4 regions of the Aurantimonas sp. NFXS3 genome follow, and region 2 is predicted to be linked to each of the others. Evidence: predicted binding sites of a transcription regulator. Region 2 holds the regulator's gene; each other region holds the start of a gene.
The links. The regulator PhoB, encoded in region 2, activates phosphate uptake and scavenging genes when phosphate is short. The targets are predictions, from matches to a motif close to TGTCATNNANCTGTCAT.
Positions count from the first base shown of each region.

Region 1: a site for PhoB is predicted at 1,782-1,798, ahead of J3367_RS04695 (long-chain fatty acid transporter). Genes of this name have one in related genera too.
Region 3: a site for PhoB is predicted at 2,088-2,104, ahead of ugpB (sn-glycerol-3-phosphate ABC transporter substrate-binding protein UgpB). Genes of this name have one in related genera too.
Region 4: a site for PhoB is predicted at 1,235-1,251, ahead of phnC (phosphonate ABC transporter ATP-binding protein). Genes of this name have one in related genera too.

Region 1 covers NZ_JAGDDZ010000001.1:1,028,221-1,031,691, forward strand. The annotation lists gene J3367_RS04690 (valine--tRNA ligase) at 1-1,677, shown strand, start outside; gene J3367_RS04695 (long-chain fatty acid transporter) at 2,051-3,313, shown strand.
Region 2 covers NZ_JAGDDZ010000001.1:576,047-579,517, forward strand. The annotation lists gene pstB (phosphate ABC transporter ATP-binding protein PstB) at 1-524, shown strand, start outside; gene phoU (phosphate signaling complex protein PhoU) at 544-1,290, shown strand; gene phoB (phosphate regulon transcriptional regulator PhoB) at 1,296-2,039, shown strand; gene J3367_RS02555 (GcrA family cell cycle regulator) at 2,145-2,708, opposite strand; gene J3367_RS02560 (aspartate aminotransferase family protein) at 3,158-3,471, shown strand, end outside.
Region 3 covers NZ_JAGDDZ010000002.1:319,922-323,392, reverse strand. The annotation lists gene J3367_RS06685 (DEAD/DEAH box helicase) at 1-645, shown strand, start outside; gene J3367_RS06680 (iron-containing alcohol dehydrogenase) at 728-1,858, opposite strand; gene ugpB (sn-glycerol-3-phosphate ABC transporter substrate-binding protein UgpB) at 2,201-3,471, shown strand, end outside.
Region 4 covers NZ_JAGDDZ010000007.1:76,886-80,356, forward strand. The annotation lists gene phnL (phosphonate C-P lyase system protein PhnL) at 1-568, shown strand, start outside; gene J3367_RS18440 (acetyltransferase) at 569-1,183, shown strand; gene phnC (phosphonate ABC transporter ATP-binding protein) at 1,300-2,157, shown strand; gene phnD (phosphonate ABC transporter substrate-binding protein) at 2,197-3,192, shown strand; gene phnE (phosphonate ABC transporter, permease protein PhnE) at 3,297-3,471, shown strand, end outside.

The DNA of each region.
Region 1 (3,471 bases), 450 kb from region 2:
ACGGTGCCGCATGGCGACCGCGGCGGCGTGCCGATCGAGCCGTTCCTCACCGACCAGTGGTATGTCGACGCCAAGACGCTGGCCGAGCCGGCCATCGCCTCGGTGCGCGAGGGCCGCACCAAGTTCGTGCCGAAGAACTGGGAAAAGACCTATTTCGACTGGATGGAGAACATCCAGCCCTGGTGCATCTCGCGTCAGCTCTGGTGGGGCCACCAGATCCCGGCCTGGTACGGGCCGGACGGCGAGATCTTCGTCGCCAAGACCGAGGAAGAGGCGGTCGCCGCGGCGCTGTCGCATTATGTCACCAACGGCACAATCGACGACGAGGAAGCCCGCGCCATGGCCGCCGACCCGGCGCGCCGCGACGGCTTCCTGCATCGCGACGAGGACGTTCTCGACACCTGGTTCTCGTCGGCCCTCTGGCCGTTCTCGACGCTCGGCTGGCCGGACCAGACGCCGGAACTCGCGACCTATTATCCGACCAGCGTCCTCGTCACCGGCTTCGACATCATCTTCTTCTGGGTCGCCCGGATGATGATGATGGGCCTCGAATTCATGGACGAGGAGCCGTTCCACACGGTTTATGTCCACGCCCTGGTGCGCGACAAGACCGGCGCCAAGATGTCGAAGTCGAAGGGCAATGTGGTCGATCCGCTCGATCTCATCGACGAGTTCGGCGCCGACGCCCTGCGCTTCACCCTGGCGATCATGGCGGCGCAGGGCCGCGACGTGAAGCTCGATCCGCAGCGCATCGCCGGCTACCGCAACTTCGGCACCAAGCTGTGGAACGCGACCCGCTTCGCCGAGATGAACGGCGCCGTGCACGGCGGCACCCTCGATCCGTCGCAGCTCACGCTGCCGCTGAACCGCTGGGTCGTGACCGAGCTCGGCCGCACCATCGCCGAGACTGAGACCGCCATCGCGGCCTACCGCTTCAACGAGGCGGCGGCGACGCTCTACCGCTTCGTCTGGAACCTGTTCTGCGACTGGTATGTGGAGCTGGCCAAGCCGGCTCTGATGGGCAGCGACGAGGCTGCGGCCAACGAGGTGCGGCACGTCATGGGGGCGGTGCTCGACCGGATCTACGCGCTGCTGCATCCGTTCATGCCGTTCATCACCGAGGAGCTGTGGCAGGTGACCGCCGCCGGCGAACGCGCCTCGCTGCTCTGCCATGCGGCCTGGCCGGTGCTCGACTTCGCCGACCGCGACGCCGCCGACGACATCAACTGGCTGATCGAGGTTGTGTCGGAGATCCGCTCGGTGCGGTCCGAGATGAACGTGCCGGCGGCGACCGAGGCCGATCTCGTCGCGGTGGCGCCGGATGCGGCGACCGCGGCGCGGCTGGAGCGGCACGGCGCCGCGGTGAAGCGGCTGGCACGGCTGGCGACCATCGTCACCGCGGAGACCGCGCCGGAACAGTCGGCGCAGATCCTCGCGGCAGGGGGCAGCTTTGCCCTGCCGCTGGCCGGGCTCATCGACGTCGCCGCCGAGCGCAGCCGCCTTGGCAAGGCCCGCGACAAGGCCCTGGGCGAGATCGAGCGGATCGACCGCAAGCTCTCCAACCAGAAGTTCGTCGCCAACGCGCCTGACGAGATCGTCGAGCAGGAGCGCGAGAAGCGCGAAGGCTACCGGATCGAGGCCGACAAGCTGTCGGCGGCGCTCGAACGGTTGCAGTAGCCTTACAACCGGGAGCACGGCGTTTCCTTGCATGGAGGCGCCGTGCTCCTGCAAGGCCCGGTATCATCCGGCCCTTGGCCCCGAGCCGTCGATCTGTCGTATTTATGACACGCTCGGGACACGATTTTGTCTCCTCGTGCCGCGCGCGCGCCGATCTCTCCCTACGTAACTGCCCGTTCCCCAACGCGAAAAAGCAGAATGTGCAAAGGCTTGCGCAGGCTTCGCCGGCTATGATCGCCGCTGTGGCGGAAGCGTCGCAATCGCCCCGGTGTTGCAACCGGGGAGTTCCGGACCGCGAATTTATCGTTTACGTTTGCGTCAACTTTCAGCGGCTGGGTTCCCGCGGAAGTTCAACAAGAGTGGGGGGATTCCATTGCGAACTTTTCTGACAACGATTCTCGGCGCGTCCCTGGCTTCGGCGGCGCTCAGCACGTCGGCCCTCGCCGGTGGCTTCCAGCGCGGCACGGCTGACACGGACATCCTGTTCGAGCAGGGCACCGCCGTGATGCGGACCGGCGTCACCTACGTCAATCCGCAGCGCGGCTTCGAGTCGATAAACGGCCAGAGCGGCAATTTCGGCACCTATACGCAGGATTACCTCATCCCGTCGCTGGCCTTCGGCATCAACAGCGAGATGGCTGGCTGCGCAGGCACCTACGTGATCTCCTTCGCGGCGGAATCCGACTACACCGGCGCGCCGGGCGGGGCGCTTCCGGCTGGTCCGACGGCCAATTCGCGAACCGAGACGAGCGAGTTCGAGTCGAACGAGTTCGGCCTGACCTGCCGCCTGTCCTACACCAATGACATCGGCCGCTTCAGCATTCTCGGCGGCGTCTTCGCCGAAGACTTCACCTTCGATGGAACCAGCCTCTCTGCGACTCCGATCAATGCGGTTCCGGTGTTCCTGCCGGTGCGCACGACCGTCGAGACGAAGAGCGACTATGCATACGGCTATCGCGTCGGTGCGGCATTCGAGAAGCCGGAAATCGCTCTGCGCGCCCAGGTGATGTATCGCTCCGAGGCAACGCATGATGAGTTCACCGGTACCGGACAGGTGACGGCGAACGGCGATGCCTACATCATCGGACCCGGTGGCGTGCAGGTTGTCGTGCCCGGCGCTCCGGCTCCCGGAACTCCAGTTGCGGCAGGCACCTCCAACTTCTCGGATGTCGTCAGCCCGCAGAGCCTCTACATCAACGCGCAGACCGGCATCGCACCGGGCACGTTGCTGCTGGCGTCGTTCCGCTGGACCGACTGGAGCACCAACGGCACCGCCGTCAGCTCGATCACCACCGGTGGCGTGACCCGCTCGAGCCTGTCGCCCTACAACTGGCGTGACGGCTACACGGCGTCGATCGGCCTCGGCCGGGCGTTCACCGACGAGATCTCGGCGGCCGTCTCGGTCGGCTACGATCGCGGCGTGTCGACCGGTTCGGAGACGACCTACACCGATCTCTACACCCTGGCCGGCGGCGTCTCGTTCAAGGCCAATGAGTGGAGCGAGCTGCGCTTCGGCGGTCTCGTCGGCTACTGGACCGATGGCGAGCAGTCGACCAGCGACGGTGCGTACTTCAATGCCACGGTCGGCGACGATTTCGTCTATGCGGTCAACGCCTCGATGAAGTTCACTTTCTGAGTCCGGTCTTACGACCAACTCGTTGAAACACAAGGAAGGCGCGTCCGCAGGGCGCGCCTTTTTGCTGGCCGGGACCCTCTCGCGGGCATCGAGGCGAATTCGCTGCTTGTGGGATCGCTGCAACACTATTGCAGCGGAGCATCGCCTATAGTCCGCCG
Region 2 (3,471 bases):
ACGTGGTCGAGCTGCGGGCGCGGGTCGGCATGGTCTTCCAGAAGCCCAACCCGTTCCCGAAGTCGATCTTCGACAATGTCGCCTACGGTCCGAAGATCCACGGACTCGCCTCGACCAAGGCCGAGCTCGAGGAGATCGTCGTCACCAGCCTGCGCAAGGCCGGCCTCTACGAAGAGGTCAAGGACCGGCTCGCCGAGCCGGGCACCGGCCTGTCGGGCGGCCAGCAGCAGCGCCTGTGCATTGCCCGCGCCATCGCGGTGTCGCCCGAGGTGATCCTGATGGACGAGCCCTGTTCGGCACTCGATCCGATCGCGACCGCCAAGGTCGAGGAGCTGATCGACGAGCTGAAGCAGAACTACACCATCGTCATCGTCACCCATTCGATGCAGCAGGCGGCGCGCGTCTCGCAGCGCACGGCGATGTTCCATCTCGGCTATCTGGTGGAGGTCGGCCCGACGGAGAAGATGTTCTCCAACCCGGACGACAAGCGCACCCAGGACTACATCACCGGCCGCTTCGGCTGAACGAAGGCAAGGAAGCGTCATGCCCATGACCGAACATACAGTCACGTCCTACGAAGACGAGCTGAAGCTGATCGTCCGCCGGATCTCGGAAATGGGCGGGATGGCCGAGCGGATGGTCGAGCAGTCGGTCGCCGCGCTGATGCGCAGCGACTGGGGGCTGGCCCAGTCGGTGGTCGCCGACGACCTGCTTTTGGACGACGCCCAGCGGGCGCTGGACGAGCGGGCGATCATGACCATCGCCAAGCGCCAGCCGATGGCCGTCGACCTGCGCGAGATCGTCGGCGCCATCCGCATCTCCAACGATCTGGAGCGGATCGGCGACCTGGCCAAGAACATCGCCAAGCGGGTGATCGCGGTACACGACCATGCCCATCCGGTGCAGCTGGTGCGCGGCATCGAGCATCTGTCGGAAATGGCGCTGGAGCAGCTCAAGGAAGTGCTCGACGCCTATGGCGAGCGGGACTACGAGCGCGCGCTCGCCATGCGCGAGAACGACGAGCAGATCGATGCGATGTACACCTCGATCTTCCGCGAGCTCCTGACCTACATGATGGAGGATCCGCGCAACATCACCTCCTGCACCCATCTCCTGTTCTCGGCCAAGAACATCGAGCGGATCGGCGATCACGCCACCAACATCGCCGAGACGGTCTATTACATCCAGACCGGCAAGCAGCTCGAGAACGAGCGGCCGAAGCGCGACAACACGGCGACGATGACCCAGCCGGTGCCGAACGACCCGCCCACCCAGGCTGACGGGGGCTGAAACCGATGAGCGCACGGATCGTCGTCGTCGAGGACGAGGAAGCCCTCGGCATTCTCCTGCGGTACAATCTCGAGGCCGAGGGCTACGTCGTCGACGTCATCGACCGGGGCGACGAGGCCGATATCCGGCTGAAGGAGGAGGTGCCCGATCTCCTGATCCTCGACTGGATGCTGCCCGGCCTGTCGGGTGTCGAGCTCTGCCGGCGGCTGCGCCAGCGCGAGGAGACCGAGCGCCTGCCGATCCTGATGCTGACGGCACGCGGCGAGGAGAGCGAGCGGGTGCGCGGCCTGTCGGTCGGCGCGGACGACTATGTCGTCAAGCCGTTCTCGACGCCGGAACTGATCGCCCGGGTGCGGGCCATGCTGCGCCGCTCCAAGCCCGAGAAGATCTCCAGCCAGCTCGTCGCCGGCGACATCGATCTCGATCGCGAGACCCATCGGGTGCGCCGCGCCGGCCGCGAGCTCAAGCTCGGACCGACCGAGTTCAAGCTGATGGAATTCTTCATGCAGTCGCCGGGCCGGGTGTTCTCCCGCGAGCAGCTGCTCGACGGCGTCTGGGGCCGCGACATCTATGTCGACGAGCGCACCGTGGACGTCCATGTCGGCCGGCTGCGCAAGGCGATCAATCGCGGCCGCGAGCGCGACCCGATCCGCACCGTGCGCGGCGCCGGCTATGCGCTGGACGAGCAGTTCAGCGCCGCCAGGTCCCCCGCCGCGCCGGCCCGCACGCGGCTGAGCGCCGGCGCCTGACGGGTCTCCGCCCGGCGCCGGGCGGCTTCTTCACGAGCCTGAAACGCAAACACCCCGCGCGGCCTGGCCACGCGGGGTGTTTGCGTTGGGTACGGTCTGTGGCGCCTAGCGGGCGCGGCGGCGATCCGAGAAGGGCTGGAAGGCCAGCTTGGCGTGATAGGCGCAATAGGGCGAGGCATCGCGGGCGTTGTTGCCGCAGAAATGGAAGTCCGGCTTCATCGGGTCGCCGACCGGCCATTTACAGGTGGTCTCGGTCAGCTCGACGAGGCTGAGCTTGCGGGCGATCGGCACCACTTCGGCGCTCTCGCGCTCCTGCGGCTGGTCCATCACCTCGAGCTCTTCCTCCGGCTCCATCTTCAGCGCGGTGGCGCCCATGGTGCGCGGCATGGAACGGCTCGGGGCCTGCTGCTGCGAGGCGGCGACCAGACGGGCCGGCACCACCATCTCGACGGTCTCGACCTCGGCCGTGCGGCGCGGGGCAGGGCGCTCGACGGCAACCGGCTGCGCGACATTCGGCTGGCGGGCCCGCGATTCGAGTTTCAGGCGGTGCACCTTGCCGATCACGGCGTTGCGGCTGACGCCGCCCAGGCGGTCGGCGATCTGGCTGGCGCTCAGGCCTTCGGTCCAGAGCTGCTTGAGCAGCTCCACGCGTTCGTCAGTCCAGCCCATGGCAAGCTCCTTTCGGCATAGTCGCGACGGCTGGAATCCCTCCACAAGCGCGACGGCTGACCGCGCCAGAACGCACAAGATATATTGAGGAACTAGGTCCGCCGCACGAAATCTAGTATCTTGACGGCAAGATAGCCCAGCCGCGGACTCGCTGACAAGGCTCGCCGGGGACGCAGGGGAATCGTTTGGGGCTTTTCCCCAGCCTTTGTTGCCGCCCGTGACGTTCGTCAAGCCTATGACCGACAAGCAGGGCGAAAATGCGGTTCGATTGACACCGCGTCGGCTCGCCATGGTATAGCGGAAGCTCCGAAGTCTCGGAAAACGCTCGAAAGCCTGCCCCATCGGCAGGCTTTGGCGTTTCAAGCATCCCGCCCCAGCGGTTCGCGCGCCGAACCGATCCCGCAACAATAACCGGATCCGACCCTTACGATCCAGCAAAGTCAAAGGCCATGGCTGACACGACGGACCATTCCTCGCCGCTCTTCGAGACCTATGCACGCGCGCCGCTCGCCTTCGAGCGCGGCAGCGGCGTCTGGCTGGAGACGCGCGACGGCCGACGTTTCATGGACTTTGGCGGCGGCATCGCGGTGAACTGCCTCGGCCATGCCCATCCCCATCTCGTCGAGACGATGAAGGCGCAGGCCGAGAAGCTGTGGCACGTCTCCAATCTCTACGAGATCCCCGACCAGACGCGGATGGCCGAACGGCTGACGGCGGCGACCTTCGCCGACCGCGCCTTCTTCGCCAATTCCGGCGCCGAGGC
Region 3 (3,471 bases), on a different contig from region 2:
GCCGAATGGGGCGGTACGCCCTCGGCCGACGCCATCCGCAAGCTCGACGAGGACCGGCTCCTGACCGATCCGGTACTGGCGCAGGAGCCCGGCGAGGACGATCTCGCCGCCGCCCGCAGCCTCCTGGAGAAGCATTCGCCGGAAACCATCGCCGCGGCACTGGCAAGGCTCTATCGCTCGCGCCTGCCGGCGCCCGAGGACGTCTTCGATCCCGGCTTCGGCCCCGACCCGAAGGCCGGCAAGGATTTCGCCGGCAAGGAACGCACGCCGCGCAAGGAGCGCGATCAGGCCAGCGGCCCGATGGTGTGGTTCCACATGGATGTCGGCCGGCGCAACAATGCCGATCCGAAGTGGATCCTGCCGCTGCTGTGCCGCCGCGGCAAGATCACCCGGCAGGAGATCGGCATGATCAAGATCTTCGATCGCGAGACGAAGTTCGAGATCTCCGAGAGCGTCGCCAAGCGCTTTGCCGACGCCGCCGAAGTCAGCGACGGCGACGACATCACCATCTCCCCGACGGGCGCACCGGGCGGGGGCGATGCCGACCGCAAGGGCGGCTTCAGCAAGAAGCCGTTCAACCGCAAGGGCGGCACCGGTCCCGGCAGCGCCAAGCCGCGCCGCCCGCGGCCCAAGCCGAAGGGCTGATCCAGCCAATGACGACCGGGCGCCCGGCGCCCGGTTCGTCAATCCTCGATAACCTCCCGAGCCAGGCGTTGCGCCTTTCGGCTCAATAGGCCTCTTCGAGCAGTTTCAGGAAATCGGCCGCGACGGCCGGCCGCGGATTGGTGGCCGTCGAATGGTCGCGCTCGGCGCCCTCGGCGACGAGGCCGAAACAGTCGCGCGGCACGTTCATTTCCGACAGGGTCGTCGGCATGGCGAGATCGCGGTTCAGCGCGGTGATCGCCGCGGCCAGATCGGCGCCCGCCTCCAGCCCCATCGCAGCGGCCAGCGCCCGGTACTTTTCCTCGGCCGACGGCGCGTTGTAGCGCAGCACCGCCGGCAGCAGGATGGCGTTGATCGTGCCGTGATGCAGGCGCACGCTCTTCAGTCCGCCGAGCGGATGCGACAGCGAGTGGACCGCGCCGAGCCCCTTCTGGAAGGTCATGCCGCCCTGCAGCGCCGCCATCATCATCTCGCTGCGCGCGGTGATGTCGTCGCCGGCCTCCGTCGCCCGGCGGATCCAGCGCATGGCGCGGGCCAGCCCGTCCAGCGCGATCGCCTCGGCCGGCGGATTGTAGCGCGGCGACAGATAGGTCTCGATGCAGTGGGTGACGGCGTCCATGCCGGTCGCCGCGGTCAGTCCCGAGGGCAGGCCGACGGTCAGCTCCGGATCGCAGATCGCCACGCTCGGGATCATGTGCGGCGAGATGAAGCCGAGCTTGCGGCCGTCGTCGAGCGTGACGAGCGCGGCGCGCCCGACCTCGCTGCCGGTGCCGGCGGTCGTCGGAATGGCGATCAGCGGCGGCTTGTTCGCGGTGATCTTCGGAATGCCACCGAGGATCGCGGCGTATTGTTCCAGCGGTCCGGCATGGGTGGCCAGCAGCGACACCGCCTTGGCCAGGTCGATGGGCGAGCCGCCGCCGATCGCCACGAGGCTGTCGCAGCCATGCTCGCGATAGAGCGCCAGAGCCGCGTTGACCGCCGCTTCGGTCGGGTTCTCGGGGGTGCCGTCGAAGACCACCGTGTCGGCAGGCAGGCCGCCGGCCGACAGCACGCGCTCCACCAGCCCCGCCGCGACGATCCCCTTGTCGGCGACGACCATCGGCGTGCGAACGCCCAGTTCGCGCAATTCCGCGCCGAGCAGGCTGGCGGCCCCGACCTCGAACTGGATCTTCGTCAGATAGGTGATCAAGGCCATGCGAATCTCCCCAATGGCATTTTGGCGCGCGGGCCCCTTGCCCCTCCGGCGGACGCGCACGGGGACATGTCCTAATCCTTGCGAACGATTTTGGGAATGCCGCCGCGGCTTGCGCGGCCAACGCTACGCGGTTCGCGCGTAGCAGCCTGAAACCGGCTGATGGCAGCCAGCAGGCGCACGACGTGCGTCAGAACGCGGTCGTTACAGCCGCCAGACCGAGTTTTTCCACTGTCATCGAACCTTCATGCTTGTGTCACCGATCGGTTTTGAAGCACTCCTAGAGAAGCGGCTTGCAACGAGCTCGGCAACAGGGCCCGAGAGTCGCATCAAGGGTGAGGAAACATGATGAACCGCAAAATTCTGGGCGCCGCCGTCGCGCTGGGCGCGCTGGTCGCTGGCGCAGGTCAGGCCGTCGCTGTGACCGAGCTGCAGTGGTGGCACGCGATGTCGGGCGCCAACAACGAAGTCGTCGACACGCTCGCCAAGGAATTCAACGAGAGCCAGGACGCCTACAAGATCACCCCGGTCTTCAAGGGCACCTACCCCGAGACGCTGAACGCCGGCATCGCTGCCTTCCGCGCCAAGCAGCCGCCGGCGATCATTCAGGTGTTCGACGTGGGCACCGGCGTGATGATGGGCGCCGAGGGTGCGGTCATGCCGGTCGCCGACGTCCTGGAAGCCGGCGGCTATAATTTCGACAAGTCGAACTACCTGCCCGGCATCGTCGCCTATTACTCCAAGCCGGACGGCACGATGCTGTCCTTCCCGTACAATTCCTCGTCACCGATCCTGTACTACAACAAGGACATCTTCGAGAAGGCCGGCCTCGACGTCGACAGCCCGCCGGAGACCTGGCAGGACGTGTTCGCGGCCGCCCGCACCATCAAGGAATCGGGCGCGGCCGAGTGCGGCTACACCTCGACCTGGCTGACCTGGATCCACCTCGAGAACTTCGCGGCGTGGAACAACGTGGCCTATGGCACCAACGAGAACGGCCTGGCCGGCACCGATGTCGAGCTGAAGCTCAACGAGCCGCTCTATGTCCAGCATTTCCAGGACATCGCCGATCTCGCCAAGGACGGCGTCTTCCGCTACGGCGGCCGCACCTCGGAAGCCAAGCAGCTCTTCCTGTCGGGCGAGTGCGGGATCCTGACGGAATCCTCCGGCGGTCTCGGCGACATCGTCAAGTCGGGCATGAACTACGGCATCGGCCAGCTTCCCTATGACGCCAATGCCGAGGGCGCGCCGCAGAACACCATTCCGGGCGGCGCCAGCCTCTGGGTCTTCGGCGGCAAGTCCGACGAGGAGTACAAGGGCATCGCGGAGTTCTTCAACTTCCTGTCCCAGACCGAGATCCAGTCGCGCCTGCACCAGGTGTCGGGTTACCTGCCGGTGACCATGGACGCCTACGAGGCGACCAAGGATTCGGGCTTCTACGAGAAGAACCCGGGCCGCGAGACCCCGATCCTGCAGATGATGGGCAAGGAGCCGACCGAGAACTCCAAGGGCGTGCGCCTGCCCAACCTGCCGCAGCTGCGCGACATTGAGAACGAGCAGTTCGAGCTGATGCTGTCGGGCCAGCAGGACGCCCAGGCCGCGCTCGACAAGATCGT
Region 4 (3,471 bases), on a different contig from region 2:
CGGCAAATCGTCGATCCTGCGCATGGTCTATGGAAACTACGCCGTCGATGCTGGCGAGATCCTGATCCGCGACGGGGCCACTGGCAACGAGACGGACCTCGCCAGCGGCGACCCGCGGCGGATCATCGCCCTTCGCCGCGACGCGATCGGCTATGTCAGCCAGTTCCTGCGCGCCATCCCGCGCGTACCAGCGCTCGACGTCGTCGCTGAGCCGCTCGTCGCCCGCGGCACCGCGCCCGAAGCCGCGCGCGAACGGGCCCGCGTTCTGCTGGCCCGCCTCAATCTGCCCGAGCCGCTGTTCGAGCTGCCGCCCGCCACCTTCTCAGGCGGCGAGAAGCAGCGGGTGAACATCGCCCGCGGCTTCATCACCGACCAGCCGCTGCTGCTGCTCGACGAACCGACCGCCTCGCTCGACGCGCAGAACCGCGAAGTGGTCTGCGAGATGATCGAGGCCAAGACCGCGGCGGGCACCGCCGTGCTCGGCATCTTCCACGATGCGGCGGTGCGCGAGCGGATCGCGACGCGGATCATCGACGTCTCCGCCTTCTCCGCCCGCAAGGCGGCCTGAATGCCGAAGCTCTCCCTATCCCCGCTGGTCGACCCCAGCGCCGAGATCGAGGATTGCGCTCTCGGGCGCTACACCGAGATCGCCGAACGCTGCCGCCTGACCGAGACCGTCCTCGGCGACTATTCCTACGTGATGGAAGACGGCAGCATCTGGTGCACGGCGATCGGCAAGTTCGTGAACATTGCCGCTTGCGTCCGCATCAACGCCACAAACCACCCGACATGGCGCGCCACCCAGCACCATTTCACCTACCGGGCCGGTGATTATTTCGACGGTGAAGAGAACGAAGCGGGCTTCTTCGACTGGCGCCGCGCGCACCGGGTCGTCATCGGCCACGATGTCTGGATCGGCCATGGCGCGACGATCCTGCCTGACGTCACCATCGGCAACGGCGCTGTGATCGGCGCGGGCGCGGTCGTCTCGAAGGACGTGCCGGCCTATACGATCGTCGGCGGCGTTCCCGCCCGGCCGATCCGGCCGCGTTTTGCCGCCGAGATCGGCGCGCGCATGGATGCGCTGGCGTGGTGGGACTGGCCGCACGAGACGCTGCGCGCCGCCCTTGCCGACTTCCAAAACCTTGACGCACAGGCGTTTCTCGACCGTCACGGCGGATAATCCGCTGCGCTTCGATGCCGCCGAGCGGCTGTCATCGAACGTTTAGAAAGTCGTCATCGCACCCACATGGAGCGCTCATAAGAGTCACCCGTCGAGACGCCGGACGGGGGACCCGCATGAGCGCCATAGCGATCAAAGACCTGTCCAAGCGCTTTGCCCTGAAGCAGGCGCTCGACAAGGTCAGCCTGACCATTGCCGAAGGCGAAATGGTCGCGCTGATCGGCGCGTCCGGTTCCGGCAAGTCGACGCTGATCCGCCATATCGCCGGCCTCGAACGCGCCGACCGCGGCACCGGATCGAGCATCGCGCTGTTCGGCGCACCGATCCAGTCCGACGGCCGGCTCGGCGCCGGCGCGCGCGCCATGCGCCGCGAGATCGGCGTCATCTTCCAGCAGTTCAATCTCGTCTCGCGGCTGCCGGTCATCACCAATGTCCTCCTCGGCAATCTCGGCCGGATTCCGCGCTGGCGCGGCACGCTCGGCTGGTTCTCGCGCGATGAGAAGCTTGCGGCCCGTGCCGCGCTCGGCCGCGTCGGCATTCCGGAAGTCGCCTGGCAGCGCGCCTCCACCCTGTCCGGCGGCCAGCAGCAGCGCGCGGCCATCGCCCGCTGCCTCGTGCAGAAATCCCGCGTCATCCTTGCCGACGAGCCGATCGCCTCGCTCGATCCGGCCTCGGCCCGCCGCGTGATGGACGTGATCGCGGAGATCAACCGCACCGACGGGATCACCGCCGTCGTGTCGCTGCATCAGGTCGAATATGCCCGCCGCTACTGCCCCCGCACCATCGCGCTGCGCGGCGGCGAGGTCGTCTATGACGGCCCCTCCCACGCACTGACCAACGCCTTCCTGACCGAGCTCTACGGCGCGGATTCGGAAGAACTCGTCCTTCCGGACGCACTGCCGGTCGACGCCGACAGGCGCGTCCGGGCGACGAAGCAAGCGCCGGTCAACGCACCGGCGCTGGTGCCGGCCTGAAGTCACCACGACAACCAAACGCAACAGGGGAACAACGCCATGAACATGGTTCTTCGCACACTCGCCGCCGCCACGATGGTCGCCGGCATCTCGACCACGGCGCTTGCCCAGGACGAGCTGGCCTTCGGCATCATCTCCACCGAGAGCCAGCAGAATCTGCGGCCGAAATGGGAGCCGTTCCTCGCCGACATGGAAGAGAAGACCGGCCTCGCCGTGAAGCCCTTCTTCGCGTCCGACTATGCCGGCGTCATCGAGGGCATGCGTTTCGACAAGGTGCAGCTCGCCTGGTACGGCAACAAGTCCGCCATGGAAGCCGTCGATCGCGCCAATGGCGAGATCTTCGCGCAGACCGTCGATATCTCCGGCAATCCCGGCTACTGGTCGCTGGTGCTCGCACCGAAGGACTCGCCGCTCGAGAAGGTCGAGGATCTCCTGACCTGCGACCAGTCGCTGAATTTCGGCCTCGGCGACCCGAACTCGACCTCCGGCTATCTCGTCCCGATGACCTTCGTCTTCGCCGCCAACGGCGTCGACCCGAAGGAATGCTTCAAGAACGTCACCAACGCCAACCACGAGACCAACGCCATGGCCGTCGCCAACGGCCAGGTCGATGCGGCGGCGAACAATACCGAGAGCCTTGCCCTCATCGAGAAGAACAATCCGGACGCCTTCGCCAAGATCAAGGTGATCTGGAAGTCGCCGCTGATCCCGGCCGATCCGATCGTGTGGAACACCAACCTGCCGCAGGAGAGCAAGGACAAGATCAGGGAGTTCTTCGTGACCTACGGCACCGACCAGTCGACCGGTGACGTGGCCCACGAGAAGGAAGTCCTTGCGGGCCTCGAATGGGCGCCTTTCGTCGCATCCACCAATGACCAGCTCCTGCCGATCCGCGTGATGGAACTGTCGAAGACGATCGCCCAGATCGAGGCCGACGAGTCCCGGAGCGCCGAGGAGAAGACCGCCGAGATCGAGAAGCTCGAAGCGGAAAAGGCCGGCTACGAGGAGAAGATCAAGAGCGCTCCGCAGAGCTGACGCGTCACGCGGCGACGGGCCCTGCCCGCCGCACATTTCGCCACATCCCTCCGGCCGGCACCGCATCCAGGCGCCGGCCGGTTTCGCCGATCACAGGATGCCCGATGACCGACGACGCGGTTTCTCTCTCGCGCCCCGCTGCCCCCGACCTGAATGCCGGCCGCGACTGGTCCCGCAGTGCTTGGAACGCGGTGATCTGGATCGGGCTTGCGGCCGCCCTTCTGTGGAGCTGGGCACCGGCCGAGATGGGACGCTGGACCTATCTCTTCACCGATGCCG